DNA from 2 places in the Herbaspirillum sp. GW821-FHT09A12 genome. Region 2 is predicted to be linked to the other one. Evidence: predicted binding sites of a transcription regulator. Region 2 holds the regulator's gene; the other holds the start of a gene.

Region 1 (8,359 bases), on a different contig from region 2:
CCAGAAGATGTCCAAGTCCAAGGGCAACACGCTGGACCCGATCGACCTGATCGACGGCATCGGCGTGGATGAACTGGTGGCCAAGCGCACTGCCGGCCTGATGAACCCGAAGCAGGCGGCCAGCATCGAGAAGGCCACCCGCAAGGAATTCGCCGACGGCATCCCGGCCTTCGGCACCGATGCGCTGCGCTTCACCTTCGCCTCGCTGGCGACCCTGGGCCGCAACATCAACTTCGACCTGAACCGCTGCGAAGGCTACCGCAACTTCTGCAACAAGCTGTGGAACGCCACCCGCTTCGTGCTGATGAACACCGAAGGCCAGGACTGCGGTTTCGACGGCCATGAGAAGGGCGTGTGCGACAAGAGCTACCTGCAGTTCTCGCAGGCCGACCGCTGGATCGTGTCGCTGCTGCAGCGTACCGAAGCCGAAGTGGCGAAGGGTTTCGCCGACTACCGCTTCGACAACATCGCCACCGCCATCTACAAGTTCGTGTGGGACGAGTACTGCGACTGGTACCTGGAAATGGCCAAGGCCCAGATCCAGACCGGCAACGAGGCGCAGCAACGCGCCACCCGCCGCACCCTGCTGCGCGTGCTGGAAGTGATCCTGCGCCTGGCGCACCCGGTGCTGCCGTTCATCACCGAACAGTTGTGGCAAACCGTGGCGCCGCTGACCGACAAGCAGCTCGATCCGGCCGGCGACTCGATCATGCGCCAGCCGTATCCGCAAGCCGACCTGGACAAGGTCGACGCCGAAGCCGAGGCCTGGATGGCGCAGTTCCGCGCGCTGACCGATGCCTGCCGCAACCTGCGCGGCGAGATGCAGCTGGCGCCGTCGCTGCGCGTGCCGCTGGTCGTGGAAGCGGCCGACGCCTCGGCGGTGCAGTCCTTCCTGCCTTACCTGCAGGGCCTGGTGCGCCTGTCGGAAACGCAGGTGGTGGCGCAACTGCCGGAGTCGCCGGCGCCGGTGGCCATCGTCGGCGACGTCAAGCTGATGCTGAAGGTGGAAATCGACGTGGCCGCCGAGCGCGAACGCCTGGGCAAGGAAATCGCCCGCCTGAGCGGCGAGATCGCCAAGGCCAACGGCAAGCTGTCCAACGAAAGCTTCGTGGCGCGCGCGCCGGAAGCGGTGGTGGCGCAGGAGAAGGAACGCCTGGCGACCTTCACCGCCACGGTCGGGAAGCTGCAGGAGCAGTTGGCGAAACTGAAGTAAGTTTCGCCGCATCCGGCCAGCGCCAAGCCGCCGTTCCGCAAGGGACGGCGGCTTTTGTTTTTATCGCTTGCCCTGCGCGCCCGGCTTGACTACACTGAGTCGATAAAATTAGAACAACCGTGCTTTTAATCAAAATTGGAGACAACATGAATACCAAGGCTTCCCCTTCCGCCCTGCCCCGTCTTGCCGCAGCCGGCGTGCTGCTGGCCGGCCTGTTGGCATCGGCCTGCGCCTTTGCCGACGGCTCCCCGGTCGGCTTGTGGAAGAACATCGATGACGCCACCGGCAAACCCAAGGCATTGATCCGCATCACCGAAAGCAATGGCGAACTGTCGGGCAAGATAGAGAAGCTGTTCCGCACGCCGGAAGAAGACCAGAACCCGGTCTGCGCCAAGTGCGAGGGCGAACTGAAGGACCAGCCCATCGTCGGCATGACCATCCTCTCCGGCTTGAAGAAGGATGGCGACGAGTACAGCGGCGGCCAGATCCTCGATCCGGCCAACGGCAAGCTCTACAAGAGCAAGCTGACGGTGATTGAAGACGGCAAGAAACTCAACGTGCGCGGCTATATCGGCGTGCCGATGCTGGGACGCACGCAGACCTGGGTGCGCGAGGAATAAGCGCCGCGCTGTCTTCCACGGCAATACCAATGCAAACGGCAACGAAAGATTCGTTGCCGTTTTGCTTTGTGTGTGTGTGGAGGGGGGAGCGTTCGTTGCTTAACGCCCCGCCTGGGATTTTTGCACGTAGCGGTCAAGCTCGCGCGCGAAGGCACGGCTGTCGCCCTGGCTGAAGGCGGCCGGGCCGCCGGTTTCCATGCCGCTGCTGCGCAGTTCTTCCATGAAATTGCGCATGCTCAGGTGCTGGCGGATATTGTCGGCGGTATAGAGTTCGCCGCGCGGATTGAGCGCGACGCCGCCCTTGGCGACGACATCGGCCGCCAGCGGGATATCGGCGGTGATGACCAGGTCGCCGGCCTGCGCCAGCTTGACGATCTCGCGGTCGGCCACGTCGAAGCCGGCCGGCACCACGATGGATTTGATGAAGCGCGAGGGCGGCGTGCGCAGCCCCCGGTTGGCCACCAGGGTCACCACGATGCCGGTGCGCTCCGCCACGCGAAACAGCATGTCCTTGATGACGCCCGGACAGGCGTCGGCATCAACCCAGATCTGCATGGAGAAACCCTGCTGCGAAAGCGGCGGTGTGAGGCCTTGGCGCTGTATTCAAACGAAGGAGACGGTCAACCCCGGCAGGGTAACACCGGAAAACGCCGTGACCCAGGTCTGGCCCGGTTCGATCGGCAGGGCATCGGTCCAGGTGCCGGTGGTGATGATCTCGCCGGCCTGCAATTGGCGGAACTGCGACTGCTTCTGCAGCAGCTGGTGCAGGTGCCACAGGGCGTGCAAGGGGCTGTCCATCTCGTCGTTGCAAAAGCCCGCAGCGCGCAGCACGCTGGCGGACTCGGTGTTGCACGACAGCGAGACGGTGGCGCCGGCCAGGATCTGCGGCAGGTGGTGGCGCGTGCCGAACGACAGCACATGCGGCTCGCCGATGATCAGCGTGCCGTGCAGGCCGAAGGCGGCGATCGAGTCGGCCACCGTGAACTCCCAGTTGGCGTAGGGGCACACCACGATCTCGAAACCGTGCGCCATCCATTCCAGGCAGTCGGCCAGCTCGTCCAGCGTGGCGTCGGGCGCCGGCGTCTTGCCCAGCTTGAACACGATCTCGGGTTCGATGCGCGGCTGCACCGCGCCGGCCAGCGATTGCGTGCCGTGGTTGTCTTCGGCGAAGCGCACGGTGGTGTCGAACACCGGCGCCCAGATCGGCGTGCGGGTGTCGTCGGTGACGCCGTAGCGCGACCAGGACTTGCGCACCGAAAACCCGATCTTGCGCCCGACCGGCTGCTCGCCTTGCGCCACGCGGATGTTGCGGATGCTGTAGGCGATGTCGTAGGCGTCCTCGAGCGAGAGCGGCTCGTTCTTGGAGATCAGGGGGATTTGCTTCGAGTTGGCCCGCGCATCGAGCAGTTGATGCGCATAGCGGCTTGCTTGGCTCGACATTAGCATGACAGGCTCACATCGAAAGATAGTGAATAGCTATCCATTGTCAATGACGATTAGTTTTTGCACAAGTAAAAACTCGCCTTTGCAGTCTTTCAGGCAAAAATTTCACACGATTGGAATATTTCACGTAAGGCGTTCTTTCCGCCAGTGCAACAATCCATCGTCATGGCTTGTCTCGGACGCAAACCGGCGGCATGCCTGCACCGGCTCAGCCGCCCCACAGGTCGCCGTTGGGGCTGGTGCGCGGCGCGGCCACGCCGAAATGCTGGTAGGCCGCCGGGGTGGCGATGCGTCCGCGCGGGGTGCGCTGCAGGTAGCCCTGCTGGATCAGGTAGGGTTCCAGCACGTCCTCGATGGTGTCGCGCTCTTCGCCGATGGCGGCCGCCAGGTTGTCCAGCCCGACCGGGCCGCCGCTGAACTTGAACAGCACCGCTTCGAGCAGCTTGCGGTCCATCAGGTCGAAACCGACCGGGTCGACGTCCAGCATCACCAGCGCCGCATCGGCCATCGCGCGCGTGATCTCGCCGCGGCCCTTGACCTCGGCGTAGTCGCGCACGCGGCGCAACAGACGGTTGGCGATGCGCGGGGTGCCGCGGCTGCGCTTGGCGATTTCCAGCGCGCCGTCCTCGACGATGGGGGCGTTCAACAATCCGGCGCTGCGCGTGACGATGCGCGCCAGTTCGGGCGGGGTATAGAACTCCAGCCGGGCGACGATGCCGAAGCGGTCGCGCAGCGGATTGGTCAGCATGCCGGCGCGGGTGGTGGCGCCGACCAATGTGAACGGCTGCAGGTCGAGGCGCACCGAGCGCGCCGCCGGGCCTTCGCCGATCATGATGTCGATCTGGTAATCCTCCAGCGCCGGGTAGAGGATTTCCTCCACCACCGGCGACAGGCGGTGGATCTCATCGATGAACAGGACATCGTTGGCTTCGAGGTTGGTCAGGAGCGCCGCCAGGTCGCCAGCGCGTTCCAGCACCGGGCCGGAAGTCTGGCGCAGGTTCACGCCCATCTCGCGCGCGATGATGTGCGCCATGGTGGTCTTGCCCAAACCCGGCGGGCCGAACAGCAAGGTGTGGTCGAGCGCCTCGCCGCGCCCGCGCGCGGCCGCGATGAAAATCTCCAGCTGGCCGCGCACCTTTTCCTGGCCGACGTATTCGTCGAGCTGCTTGGGGCGCAAGGCGCGCTCGATAGCCTCCTCGTTGGCCGAAGCCGGGGTGGCGGCGATGATGCGCTGTTCGGAAAAATCGTCGGTCTGGATGCTCATGCGGTAATCCTATCCCTCTCCATCAGGCCTTGGACAAGGCCTTGAGCGCGTGCTTGATGCCGTCGGACACGCTGGCGTCCTTGGGTACCTGCTTCAGCGCCAGCGTCGCTTCCTTGTCGGAATAGCCCAGCGCCAGGAGCGCGTTGAGGATATCGGCCGAGGCATCGGAATGCGCGGCGCCGCCGGCCGCGCCGAGATCGGCGCCGAGCTTGCCCTTCAACTCGAGCAGCAGGCGCTCGGCGGTCTTCTTGCCGATGCCGGGCACCCGGGTCAGGCGCCCCGCTTCCTGCAGCGTCACCGCCTGCGCCAGGTCGGCTACCGACATGCCCGACAGGATCGCCAGCGCGGTACGCGCGCCGACGCCTGAAATCTTGATCAGCTCCTTGAAGGTGTTGCGCTCCTCGGCGGTGCCGAACCCGAACAGGATGTGCGCATCCTCGCGGATGGCGAGGTGGGTCAGCAACACCACCTTGTCGCCCAGTCCGGGCAGGTTGTAGAAGGTGCTCATCGGCACCGCGACCTCATAGCCGACGCCATTGCAGTCGACCAGCAGATTCGGGGGATTTTTTTCGAACAGGGTTCCGGAGAGGCGACCGATCATGGCATGGATGTGTTGGGCGTTGGTATCAACGATAAGCCGGAATGATACAGTACTGTTTGGATAAACAGTATCCCGCATCACCCGGCGACACCCGCCGCATTACATATAAAAAGGACAAGCATGGCAGGCAGCAGCTTCTTCGCACTGATCGACGATATCGCCTCGGTATTGGATGACGTTTCCGCAATGACCAAGGTCGCGGCCAGGAAAACCGCCGGCGTGCTGGGCGACGACCTCGCCCTGAACGCCCAGCAGGTGGCGGGGGTCAAGGCCGAGCGCGAACTGCCGGTGGTGTGGGCGGTGGCCCTGGGTTCGCTCAAGAACAAGGCGATCCTGGTGCCGGCGGCGCTGGCCATCAGCGCCTTCATCCCGTGGGCGGTAACGCCGCTGCTGATGCTGGGCGGCGCCTTCCTGTGCTTCGAAGGTTTCGAAAAGCTGGCGCACAAATACCTGCCGCACGGAGCCGGCGAACAACACCATGAGAGCGCCGGCGCTCCCGCCGAGATCGATCCCGCGGCCTATGAACAGGACAAGATCAAGGGCGCCGTACGCACCGACTTCATCCTCTCGGCCGAAATCATCGCCATCACCCTGGGCACCGTCGCCGGCGCGCCGTTGCAGCAGCAGGTGACGGTGCTGGTCGGCATCGCGCTGATCATGACGGTGGGGGTGTACGGCATCGTCGCCGCTATCGTGAAACTCGACGATGGCGGGCTCTACCTGCTGCGCACGGCCGGCGCCGGCACGCTCGGCCGCATCAAGCAAAAACTGGGGCGCGCCATCCTGGCGGCGGCCCCGGCCATGATGCGCAGCCTGTCGGTGATCGGCACCGTGGCCATGTTCATGGTGGGCGGCGGCATCCTGACGCACGGCTTGCCGTTCGCCCACCACGGCATCGCAGCGGCAGCCGCGGCCATCGCCGGCGTACCGGTCGTTGGTGGCGTGCTGGCGGCGCTGGCGCCGTCGGTACTCGATGCCGTGTTCGGCGTCGTCGCGGGCGGCGTGGTGTTGCTGGCGGTAGAGGCGGTCAAGCGCATGCTCGCCCTGGCAAGAAAATCGCAGCAATAAGGCCGGCGCACCGTCGTCATCCTATCCGCATGGCGGTGGCGACAGCAGCGGGAGCCTCAGCCCACCAGCCGTCCGCCGCGCATGCGCAAGCCCTTCTTCGCCAGCCCCGGCGCCAGCGTACCCAGGCTGGCCAGCACATCGCCGCCGTGCGCATGGCAGATCGCCACGCCCAGCGCATCGGCGGCGTCGGTGCCGGGCAGGCCCGGCAACTGCAGCAGCCGCGCCACCATTTCCTGCACCTGCGCCTTTTGCGCCCGGCCATGGCCGGCCACGGCTTGCTTGACCTGCAACGCGGTGTATTCGGCCACCGCCAGGTCGGCGCCGACCAGCGCGCAGATCGCCGCCCCGCGCGCCTGCCCCAGCAGCAAGGTGGATTGCGGGTTGACGTTGACGAACACCTTTTCGATCGCCGCGCAGTCGGGCGCATAAGCGCGCACCACTTCGGAAACGCTGTTGAGGATCACCTTGAGCCGCTGCGGCAGGTCGCCGTCGGGCGTCTTGATGGTGCCCGAGGCGATATAGGAAAGCTTGTTGCCCTGCTTGCGGATCACGCCGAAACCGGTGGTGCGCAAACCAGGGTCGATACCGAGAATTTTCATGAACCCGAACGTTGAGATGACTGCCGGGGCAGACAAGGCCTGATGATAATCGATCCTGAGCGGCCCTGAGCGGCCCTAATCGGCCTTCACTACCTCGACTACCTTCCACTCGGTGCCTTGTGACTCATACACGGTAAACACCGGATTATTCAAATTCCCCTCCCGATCGAACTCAATGGGGCCGGTCAGTCCCTTGAACTTTTCCTTGTGCAAGGTCTCCGCCAGCTTCTGCGGATCGAGGGAATTAGCGGACTTGATGGCCTCGCCCAGTATCTGCACCGCATCGTAAGCGCGCAACGCGCTGACATCGATGTAGGATCCCTGGAAATTCGCGAGATAGGCTTTTTCAAAGGACTTCCACTTGGCAATCTTGTCCCTGGGCTGGTCCGACTCCAGCGACAGGATATTGCCGACGTCATTGACCCGGCTCAGCACATTCTGGTTGTTCATTCCATTCATCGCATTCAGGAAGCGGGTGGTCAACCCCAGGCGCTTGGCGCTGACGATCATGTTGGCGGCCTGCAAATGCGTGCCGCCCCAGAAAATCGCATCGGCTTTGCGCTCCTTGATCTCCGTCAGCGCCTGGTTGAAGTCGGAAGTCTTGTCGCTCACGGAATAATGGCCGGCAATCATGCCGCCGGCGGTTTTGAAGCCATCGCTGAACTGGCTTGCCATGGCCATGCCGGACGGCGTTTTGTCATCGATGACGGCAATGCGGCGCAGCTTCAAATCGCGGTAGGCGTATTTTCCGAAGAGGATGCCGCCCTGCTCGCTGTGACCGAACATGCGAAATACGTTGTCATACCCGAGCTGCGTGAATTGGCGATTGGTCGCCCCGACCGACAGCTGGGGAATATGCTCCGCCTGGAAAATATCGGCGGTCGCAATGCATACCGTCGAACTGTGGCAGATCGCGGCCACGATTTTCCTCTTCAACAAATATTGCGCGGCCAATCTGCCGGTATTGGCGTTGAAACGGTCATCTTGCACCAGCAGCTGGAAATTGACCTTGACGTTGTTGACCTTGATGCCTTTCTGGTTCAGCTCGTCGATTGCCAGCTGTGCGCCATTGACCATGCTGACGCCGCGCTCCTGGTTGGAACCGCTTTGCGGCGCCAAAAATCCGATGGACACCGTGATTTCTTCCGCATGGCCCGGGACGGGGGCAATGCCGGTTCCGAAAGCAAACAACAGCAGGAACGCGCGCCAGAATCCGGCGCGCATGAGGCGAAATGACCAGGCCATCAAACTCCTCCCAAGGATAAAAAATCGCAGGTCATTATCCATCGAAAAGAACAAGATGACGCGCTGGCGGCACCTCAACGTACGCAAAACAACAGCGTCCGCTCCTCCGCTCGGGCCGCGCAAACATCCTGCCGGCAATTTGCGGCATCGCACACGCGGACATCCTCACGCATCCTCACGGCGTGGCCGCCTTCAGCGCCTGCGCCTGGCGCACCCATTGCTGCACCGAGGGACGTTGCCATTGACGCTTGGCGTACTGCTGCAACGCCGGCGGCAACGGGTCGCCATGCAGCGCCAGGCGGTTGA
Region 2 (8,359 bases):
GCGTGGTCGACGGCGTTTGCTTGGTCATGTCGGTGATCGCCTTGGCCAGCGTGTTGTATGCCGAAACAAAGCTGTTGGCCGCCGAGGTGACGCCGGTCGTGTCGTTGGAGATATTCAGGGTGAAGTTGTCGGCCGAGGTGGTGACCTTGGCCAGATTCAGCGTGACGCCGGAAATGACGTTTTCGACCTTGTTGCTGGCGCTGGTGATTGTCACGCCGTCAATCGACATCTTGGCGTCTTGCGCCTTGAGCAACTGGCCCATGCCGCTCATGGTGAGGCCGGCGTAGTCGCCGGTGCCGGTCAGCGAGACCGCGCTGGTGGCCGCCGAGCCGGTCGGGGTCAGCACCAGGTGGTCGTTGCTGCCGTCGTTGCTGATGCTGGCCGTGATGTTGGCGCCGGCGGCATTGATCGAGGCCATCACTTCGCTCAGGCTGATCGAACCGTCGTTGTCGGCATCATTGAGGGTGATGGCGGTGGTCGTGTCGCCGACCTTCAGGTTCAGGGTGCCGTTGGTGAGGCTGTATGACTGGCCCGGCGTCACATTGGGCGAGGTGAGCGCGCCGCTTGGGTCGAACGAGAAGGCGGCGTAATTGCCGGTGCCGGTGATCTTGATGGTGTTGGCGGCGCCGCTGTCCTTGGCCGTGATCACAAGGTGGTCGTTGGTGCCGTCGTTGACGATGGTGGCATTGACGCCGGCGTCGCTGGCGTTGATGGCATCGCGCACGCCCTGCAGGGTGTTGGTGGTCGGCTTGATGATCGTGGTCGAGCCGGTACCCGTCTTGATCGCCAGCAGGCCACTCTCGAACGTGGCGCCGGGAGTGAATCCGGCCGAACTCAGCTTTTGCGTCTGCGCCAGCTGGGAGACGGACACGCTGTAGCTGCCCGAGGCTGCCTGGGATGCATCGCGCGGCGCCTGAATCTGGGTCATCGCGCTCGGGGTCGAGCTGGAGGCGTCGTAGGCAAAACGGGACAGGGAGTTGTTGGCCGTGACCTTGATGGTATTGGCCGTGCCGCCGGTATTGGATTCCAGTACCAGGTGATCGCCGTTGCCGTCGGTAACGATGGACGCGGTCACGCCTGCCTTGGAGGCATTGATGGCATCGCGTACGCCGGCCAAGGTCGCGTCAGCCTTGAGCGTGACAAAGGTGGGCGAGTTGGTGCCGATCTTGATGGCGATCGAGTCGCCGGCATTGAATGTTGTACCGCTGGAAACGCCGTCGGACTGGATTTTCTGCGCGAGGATCTTGGTCGACGCGTCGGTGTTGACGTCGGCGGTGAATGGGTCGGTGGTGAGGCTGGTGCCGGTGCCGGCATTGCTGACGGTGCTTTTTTGCGAGCTGAAGCTGGCCGAAGTCAGGGCCTTGATCGCGCTTTGATAAGTCGACAGCGCGCTCTTGAGGTTGCCATAGGCGGAGATGAGGGTGTTGTAGCTGCTGGCCTGGGTGGTCAGCGGCGTCAGTTGGGACTGGCTTTCGGCCGAGATCAGTTGGCTGACCAGCGTTGCAACGTCGAGAGGACCCGCCGAGGTGGAGATGGTGCCGGTGGAAGTCGCCATTGTTCACTCCTGAATCTATGCGTTGCGCACGGCATCATGCAGGCTACGGCGCAGTCAAGAGTGACGATTGTTGGCTCTCAAGTACGGCGTCGGTGCAATGGGTTGACGCTGTGCAAAATAAATACTCGAATCCGTTATGAACTGTGGTGCATGAAACAAACATGCCACTGCAGTTCGTACCAGACTCAAACCTTGTGGTTGATCAGCAAGCCTTGCATCTTATCAATCGATTTGGCAATTGCAATCGCTTCTTCGCTGGGGATCTGGCGAATAACGGTATCGGTCGCCGTATCGACAACCTTGATAATCGTTTTGCCGGTGTCCTCATCTTTTGAGAAGTTCAAGGCCGATGCGTTGGCGGCGGCGAAATCATTCAGCTTGCCGACTGCATCATTGACGTCGCTTTCAGCTGCGCGGCGGGCTTCCGGGGCCGCGGCCGGAGCTACGGTAGATACCACTGGATCTGGCTTGGCGGCAGTCTGCGGCAGCGCGTATGCGGTACCCGAGTCGCCTGCAGTTGTTATATTAAGTGGGGCGATCGACATGGTGTTACTCCCTTCCTTAAAGGAACGTGCGGAGAATATTATCTATCCTCCGCACGCCATCCTACCTAGCTCTCAGGCTTATTTCAACAGCGAGAGAACCGACTGTGGCGAGGAGTTCGCTTGCGACAGCATTGCGGTACCGGCTTGTTGCAGAATCTGCGCGCGGCTCAAGTTCGACGTTTCGGCCGCATAGTCGGTATCCATGATACGGCTGCGCGACGCGGTGATGTTCTCGCTCGACACTTGCAAGTTATTGATAACCGCGGTGAAACGGTTCTGCACCGCACCGAATTCCGCACGCTTGGACGAAACCAGGTTGATCGCCTTGTCCAGGTTCTTGATCGCGTTTTGCGCATCGCTTTGCGCGCTCGGAGCGGCAACTGCGGCATCCAGGCTCAGCTTGGCGCTGTCGATGGAAGCTTGCAGGGTCACAGCCGAAGAGGCCAGTGCGTCAGCGGTCAGGGTCGAGCCGGTGGCGAACAGGTTGTCCAGGGCAGCCTTGGCCGAGGTATAGGTAGCTTGGGCGGTGCTCACGCCGCTGGTGTCGCCCAGGCCGATCAGGCCCTTGGCGCTGGTGCCGATCACGCTGGCGATGGTGCCGTTGTTCGACAGGTCATCCAGGGTGATGGTGATCTGGTCGTTCAGCTTGTTGTCAACGACGTTGGCGCCGACTTGGAACGACAGGGTCAGCGAAGACGAAACGCTGTTGGAATCGGAGCCGATACCGGCCGAAGCGCCTTGGCCGACGCCGGTGAACAGGTTCTGGCCGTTGAAGGAGGTGCCGTTCAGCACGCGGAAGACTTCTTGCGACAGTTGCGTGTATTCGTCGTTCAGGGTCTTGCGGTCCTGGGCGCCGTTGGTGCCGTTGGCTGCTTGCACGGCCAGTTCACGCATACGTTGCAGGTTGTCGGTCACGGTGGACAGAGCGCCTTCAGCGGTCTGGGCCATCGAGATACCGTCGTTGGCGTTACGTTGAGCCACTGCCAGGCCCTTGACCTGGGCGTTCATGCGGTCGGCAATTGCCAGGCCGGCGGCATCGTCCTTGGCGCTGTTGACGCGCAGGCCGGAGGACAGACGTTGGATCGAGGTATTCAGCGACGCCTGCGACGCACTCAGATTGCGTTGCGTATTGAGCGACGGAATATTGGTGTTGATGATTGATGCCATGCTAATTCTCCTAAGATTTGAGACCGATGATCCGAGTTTCAGTGCTTAACTTTGGTCTTCTACCCATGAGTCCCAGGCGTTTCAACCTCTGTTGTATGCGTTATCGGGCAGCCTTGGAAAAAGTTTAGGGCTATTCGCAAAAAATCTTTTCAGGGCTTTCCGAACTAAAACTGCGTGCTTAAAAAGTAACCAAGCAAATCCCTTTTCGGCGTCTCCGTCCAAAACTTTAGGTTTAATTGCACAGCGGGAAGATGGGATGGCAAAAAATCTGCGTCAAGGGGAGGGCGAATGCCCTTTTGTTTCCAGATTTGCATTTTTAGGGTGTTTTCAGGGTGTTTTTTCGAACACCCTGAAAACACCCTGGCATGAATCAATGCAGGGTCTGATGTCCCCTTTTTCAAGGCGGGGCGACGCGCAAAAAATATCGATCCGGCTCTCGTTTTGCGCGCCAAGGGTTCTTTAGCGATTGCGCATGGCGGTGAGTTTGGTTGCCATGTTGGCAATGACCGCCTCCCAGTTGCCTTCATCCGGCTGGCGGAAGAGTCGGGTGTTCGGGTACCACACGCAGTCGTCGCGCTCGAGCAGCCAGCGCCAGTCAGGCGTATGCGGCAGCATCACCCAAGTGGGGCCGCCGAGGGCGCCGGCCAGGTGCACGACCGATGTGTCGACACTGATGACGACGTCGAGATTGGCGATGGCGGCCGCCGTATCGGCAAAATCCGCGCAGTCGTCGCCCAGATTGAATACAGGGAGTCCGGGTGGCAGGTTGTTCAAGTCCGCCGTGGGTTTGCCTTTTTGCAACGAAAAATAGTCGATGCCCGGAAGATTGAACAGGGGCAGCAGCTGGGTCAGCGGGATGGAACGGCGGCGGTCGTTGCCGTGCTCCGGGTTGCCGCCCCAGACAAAACCGACGCGCAGATTTCCCGGTTTGGACAGTTTTTCGATCTTGTCTTGCCAGATGGCCTTGCTGCTCGCTTCGGCCGACAAATAGGAGGGCAGGACGGGGATGTCGTCGATGGTATCGGTGCCTAATGCATGGGGCAGGCTCATCAGCATGTAGGCGTAATCGCAGCGGGGGATCGGGTCGCTCTCGCGCACCAGCATGATGTCCGGCGAATAGCTCTGGAACAGGCGATACAGGGGATTCTTGACGTGTACGGCGACCTCTGCCCCCAGTTCCTGGACCAGCTTGGCATACCGCAGGAACTGGATGCTGTCGCCAAAGCCTTGTTCGTGCATCAAGAAGATGCGCTTGCCCTTGAGCGGGGCGAGGCCATCCCATTTGGGGATGATCTTGAACAGCTTGTGCACCACGCGATAGACGTCGGCCCGTTCGCGCGTGACCAGGCGGCTTTCATGGTTGGCCCAGCCTTCTTTCAGGTTGCCTTGCAAGAGCTGGCTCAGTGCCAGGTTGTGCATGGCGGTCGAGTAATTCGGCTTGAGTTCCAGCGCCTTCCTGAAATACGGGATGGCTTCTTCGCGGCGGCCATGGTCATGCATGATGGCGCCGATGTTGTTGTAAGTCAGGGCGTGGCTCGGATCGAGTGTGAGCGCCTTGTTGAACAAGGCCAGCGCCTCGTCGACGCGATCCTGTGTGTTTGCAAGGCTGACGGCCAATTTGGCATAACTGTTGGCATCGTTGGGTATCAGTTCGATGACGCGCCGGTAATGTTCATGCGCCTTGTCGACCTCGTCGAGCTTCAGGTAGGCATCCGCGATCTTGTAATGCGCATAGGTGTCCGTGGAGTCCAGCAGCAAGGAGGTCTTGTGCGACTCAACGGCTTCCTTGTACATGTTCATGGCATAGAAGGCTTCACCCAGTGCGGTATGCGCGGGGGCGAAGCTGATCTGCAGCTCGAGCGACTTCATGATCGTCGATACTGCTTCGTTCAAGCGCTTGGCGTCAATCAGGGCCCGTCCCAGGTGGCTCAGCGGGCCCGGCGCGCCGGGCTCGCGCGCGACTGCATCTTCAAAATAGGCGATTGTCGCCTCGGGGTCGTTCTTTTCATGCAGGGCGTTGGCCAGGCCGATGCGGGCCTCGCGATTGTCATGGTCGCAGGCGATGGCGCGTTCGAACAGCTTGATCGCCTCATCGACGCGCTCCTGCCTGAGGACGCAATTTGCCAGGCTGGTGGCGTATTCCGCGTTGCCTGGATCGCCCTCCATGGCCTTTCTCAGCCATTTTTCGCCCAGCGCGTAATCGTATTCCTGTACGGCAATCAAGCCACGGGCATTGTGGGCAAAGATCAGATTGGGGGCGCGCTTGAGCACCGCATCGCACTGTTGCCGGGCTTCGGCAAGCTTGCGCGCTTCAAGCAGATCAAGGCTGGCGCGAACGTCAAGCAGATCTTGCAACTGATATTTCGATGGTGGTGGGGAGGCTTTTGATTTGCCCTTGCGCGTAGACATCAAATTTCCTTGCTAGATGGATCAGTACCGTTCGCGAAGACGAAGGGGGAATGCGACAGCTAGGCATGATATGTGGCTACGCGGCTGGATGAAAGTGCGAACAGAAAGCGAAACAGGGCGTTTTTGCTCAGACTCAAGCTTCGTTTTGCCGAGCTGATGCGGCACGCAAAACGAAGCGATGGCGATGGGCGGGCAGCGGGGATGAATGGCTTACCAGCTACGCAGCAACCCTACTGCGAGCCCTTCGAGGGCGAAGTCTTGCTCATCCTGGTGGATGACGATGGGTTGGAAGTCCGGATTTTCCGGCAGCAGCGTAATGGTGGTGCCGGATTTCTGGTAGCGCTTGACGGTGACGTCGTCCGCCAGGCGGGCAACGACAATCTGGCCGTTGCGCGCCTGCTCGGTCTTTTTGACCGCCAGCAGGTCGCCGTCGAGGATGCCGGCGTCGCGCATGGACATGCCGCGCACCTTCAGCAGGTAGTCGGGTTTGCCCGAAAACAGGGCGGGATCTACCTGGTAGGTTTTTTCCACATGCTCTTGCGCGAGGATGGGCGAGCCGGCCGCGACGCGGCCGACCAGCGGCAGGCTCAATTGCATCAGGGCCGGGTGGGGCAGCGCCATCTGGCGGTTGCCTGGCAGGCCGGCAGCGATCCCTGGCTCCCGCAGCCGGATGCCGCGGGAGGTGCCAGGGGAGATTTCAATGGCGCCCTTGCGGGCCAGCGCCTGCAAATGCTCTTCGGCCGCATTGGCGGAGCGAAAGCCCAGTTCCGAGGCAATCTCGGCGCGCGTCGGGGGGAAGCCGGTGTTTTCAATGGCGTTCTTGATCAGGTTGAGGATCTGTTCCTGGCGCGCGGTGAGCTTGAGCATGTGGAGTGCCTTTCTGTAAAGGAAGGCTGTTTGTATGAACAGTCTGTATTTTTATACAGTTGCCATCTTTGTGTCAACGGCAACATGCGGCGGCGCAACGGATATTGCCCATCCTCCATCCATATATAAATAGAAGCGAGGCAGAGGGGCGATTCCCCGTCGCCGGATGCGGTGGGCCGAACTGTCGCCGCCAGGCCTCGCACAAGCTCGCCAGGATTGCTGTTTGGCCGGATATCTTGTATGATTGCCGGCTTTCCTCTTCCCACACTCGTCTTGACGCCGGGGTGGGCGTTTTGTCAATAGTCCAAAAGGAGTCTACATGCGTCATTATGAAATCGTATTTATCGTCCACCCGGACCAAAGCGAGCAAGTGCCTGCGATGATCGAGCGTTACAAGGGCATCGTCACCACTCGCGGCGGCCAGGTGCACCGTGTCGAAGATTGGGGCCGTCGTCAACTGGCCTACCAGATCCAGAAACTGGCCAAGGCGCACTACGTCTGCCTGAACATCGAAGTCGACAGCGAAACGCTGGCCGAAATCGAAACCGGCTTCAAGTTCAACGATGCCGTCCTGCGCCACCTGACCGTCAAGATGAAGAAGGCCGAAACCGGTCCTTCCCCGATCCTGAAGGCAGTGCAAAAGGAAGACGCAGCCAAGAGCCGCACCGAAGCACCGGCCGCCTGATTGCGCGGCGATTCGTAGCGGAGAGTGAACCAGCTTCAAGTCATCGCCAGCCTGGCCGAACGTGATGTGTTGCGTTATACGCCGGCCGGTATCCCGATTGTGACTGCCAGGTTGCAGCACCAGTCGGAGCAGATGGAAGCGGGGATCAAGCGCCTGGTGGAGTTCGACATTGCGGCCATGGCCGTCGGGGAAATCTCCGGTCGACTCAACAAGGCGACGCTGGGAGCCATGTTCCAATTCACCGGTTTTCTGGCCCGCAGGAATCGCAACAGCAAGAGCGTCGTGTTTCACATCGTTGATTTTGATCCCGTCGGTTGATCCGACACAGACATTACCCAATTTAGATACAGGAGCCAAACCATGGCATTCGGTAAAAAGTTCGATAAAAGCAAACTGAAAAACAAGCGCCAACAGCAAAACCCGCTGTTCAAGCGCAAGAAATTTTGCCGTTTCACCGCCGCTGGCGTTGAACAGGTCGATTACAAGGACGTGGACACCCTGAAGGACTTCGTTCAGGAAAACGGCAAGATCATGCCGGCACGCCTGACCGGCACCAAGGCCCACTACCAGCGTCAGGTCGACACCGCGATCAAGCGTGCTCGTTACCTGGCCCTGCTGCCGTACACCGATCTGCACAACGCATAATCGCCGCCGAGAAATAGGAGAAAAACATGCAAGTCATTCTGTTGGAAAAAATCGTTAATCTCGGTGGTCTGGGCGATGTCGTGCGCGTCAAGGACGGTTTCGCGCGCAACTTCCTGATCCCGCAACGCAAGGCCCGCCGCGCTACCGATGCAGCCATCGCTGAATTCGAAGCCAAGCGCGCCGACCTGGAAAAGGCCGCCGCTGAAAAGCTGGCAGCTGCCCAAGCCCAAGGCGAAAAGCTCAACGGCGCCACCATCGAAATCTCGCAAAAGGCGGGCGTCGATGGCCGTCTGTTCGGTTCGGTCACCAACTTCGACATCGCCGAAGCGCTGGGCAAGCAAGGCTTTGCAGTGGAAAAGTCGCTGGTTCGCCTGCCCAATGGTCCGTTGAAGACCGTTGGCGAGCACCCGGTTGCAGTTGCCCTGCACACCGACGTGGTGGTCGATGTGACCATCAACGTCAAGGGCGAGCAAGCGTAAGCATTGC

What was found. The regulator LexA, encoded in region 2, represses DNA repair genes until DNA is damaged. The targets are predictions, from matches to a motif close to ACTGTATNNNNATACAGT.
Region 1: the regulator LexA is predicted to act here: its motif matches at 5,193-5,210, upstream of ruvA (Holliday junction branch migration protein RuvA).

Annotation. Positions count from the first base shown of each region.
Region 1 covers NZ_JBWKPR010000001.1:339,533-347,891, reverse strand. Annotated here, with positions in the region: gene AC07N6_RS01560 (valine--tRNA ligase) at 1-1,213, shown strand, start outside; gene AC07N6_RS01555 (DUF2147 domain-containing protein) at 1,360-1,833, shown strand; gene AC07N6_RS01550 (YaiI/YqxD family protein) at 1,933-2,388, opposite strand; gene AC07N6_RS01545 (2-keto-4-pentenoate hydratase) at 2,437-3,279, opposite strand; gene ruvB (Holliday junction branch migration DNA helicase RuvB) at 3,485-4,540, opposite strand; gene ruvA (Holliday junction branch migration protein RuvA) at 4,563-5,141, opposite strand; gene AC07N6_RS01530 (DUF808 domain-containing protein) at 5,262-6,209, shown strand; gene ruvC (crossover junction endodeoxyribonuclease RuvC) at 6,266-6,808, opposite strand; gene AC07N6_RS01520 (branched-chain amino acid ABC transporter substrate-binding protein) at 6,884-8,176, opposite strand; gene yfcF (glutathione transferase) at 8,229-8,359, opposite strand, start outside.
Region 2 covers NZ_JBWKPR010000002.1:965,691-974,049, reverse strand. Annotated here, with positions in the region: gene fliD (flagellar filament capping protein FliD) at 1-1,555, opposite strand, end outside; gene AC07N6_RS09470 (flagellar protein FlaG) at 1,741-2,100, opposite strand; gene AC07N6_RS09465 (flagellin N-terminal helical domain-containing protein) at 2,179-3,267, opposite strand; gene AC07N6_RS09460 (tetratricopeptide repeat protein) at 3,727-5,622, opposite strand; gene lexA (transcriptional repressor LexA) at 5,887-6,543, opposite strand; gene rpsF (30S ribosomal protein S6) at 6,863-7,228, shown strand; gene priB (primosomal replication protein N) at 7,253-7,546, shown strand; gene rpsR (30S ribosomal protein S18) at 7,589-7,873, shown strand; gene rplI (50S ribosomal protein L9) at 7,900-8,352, shown strand.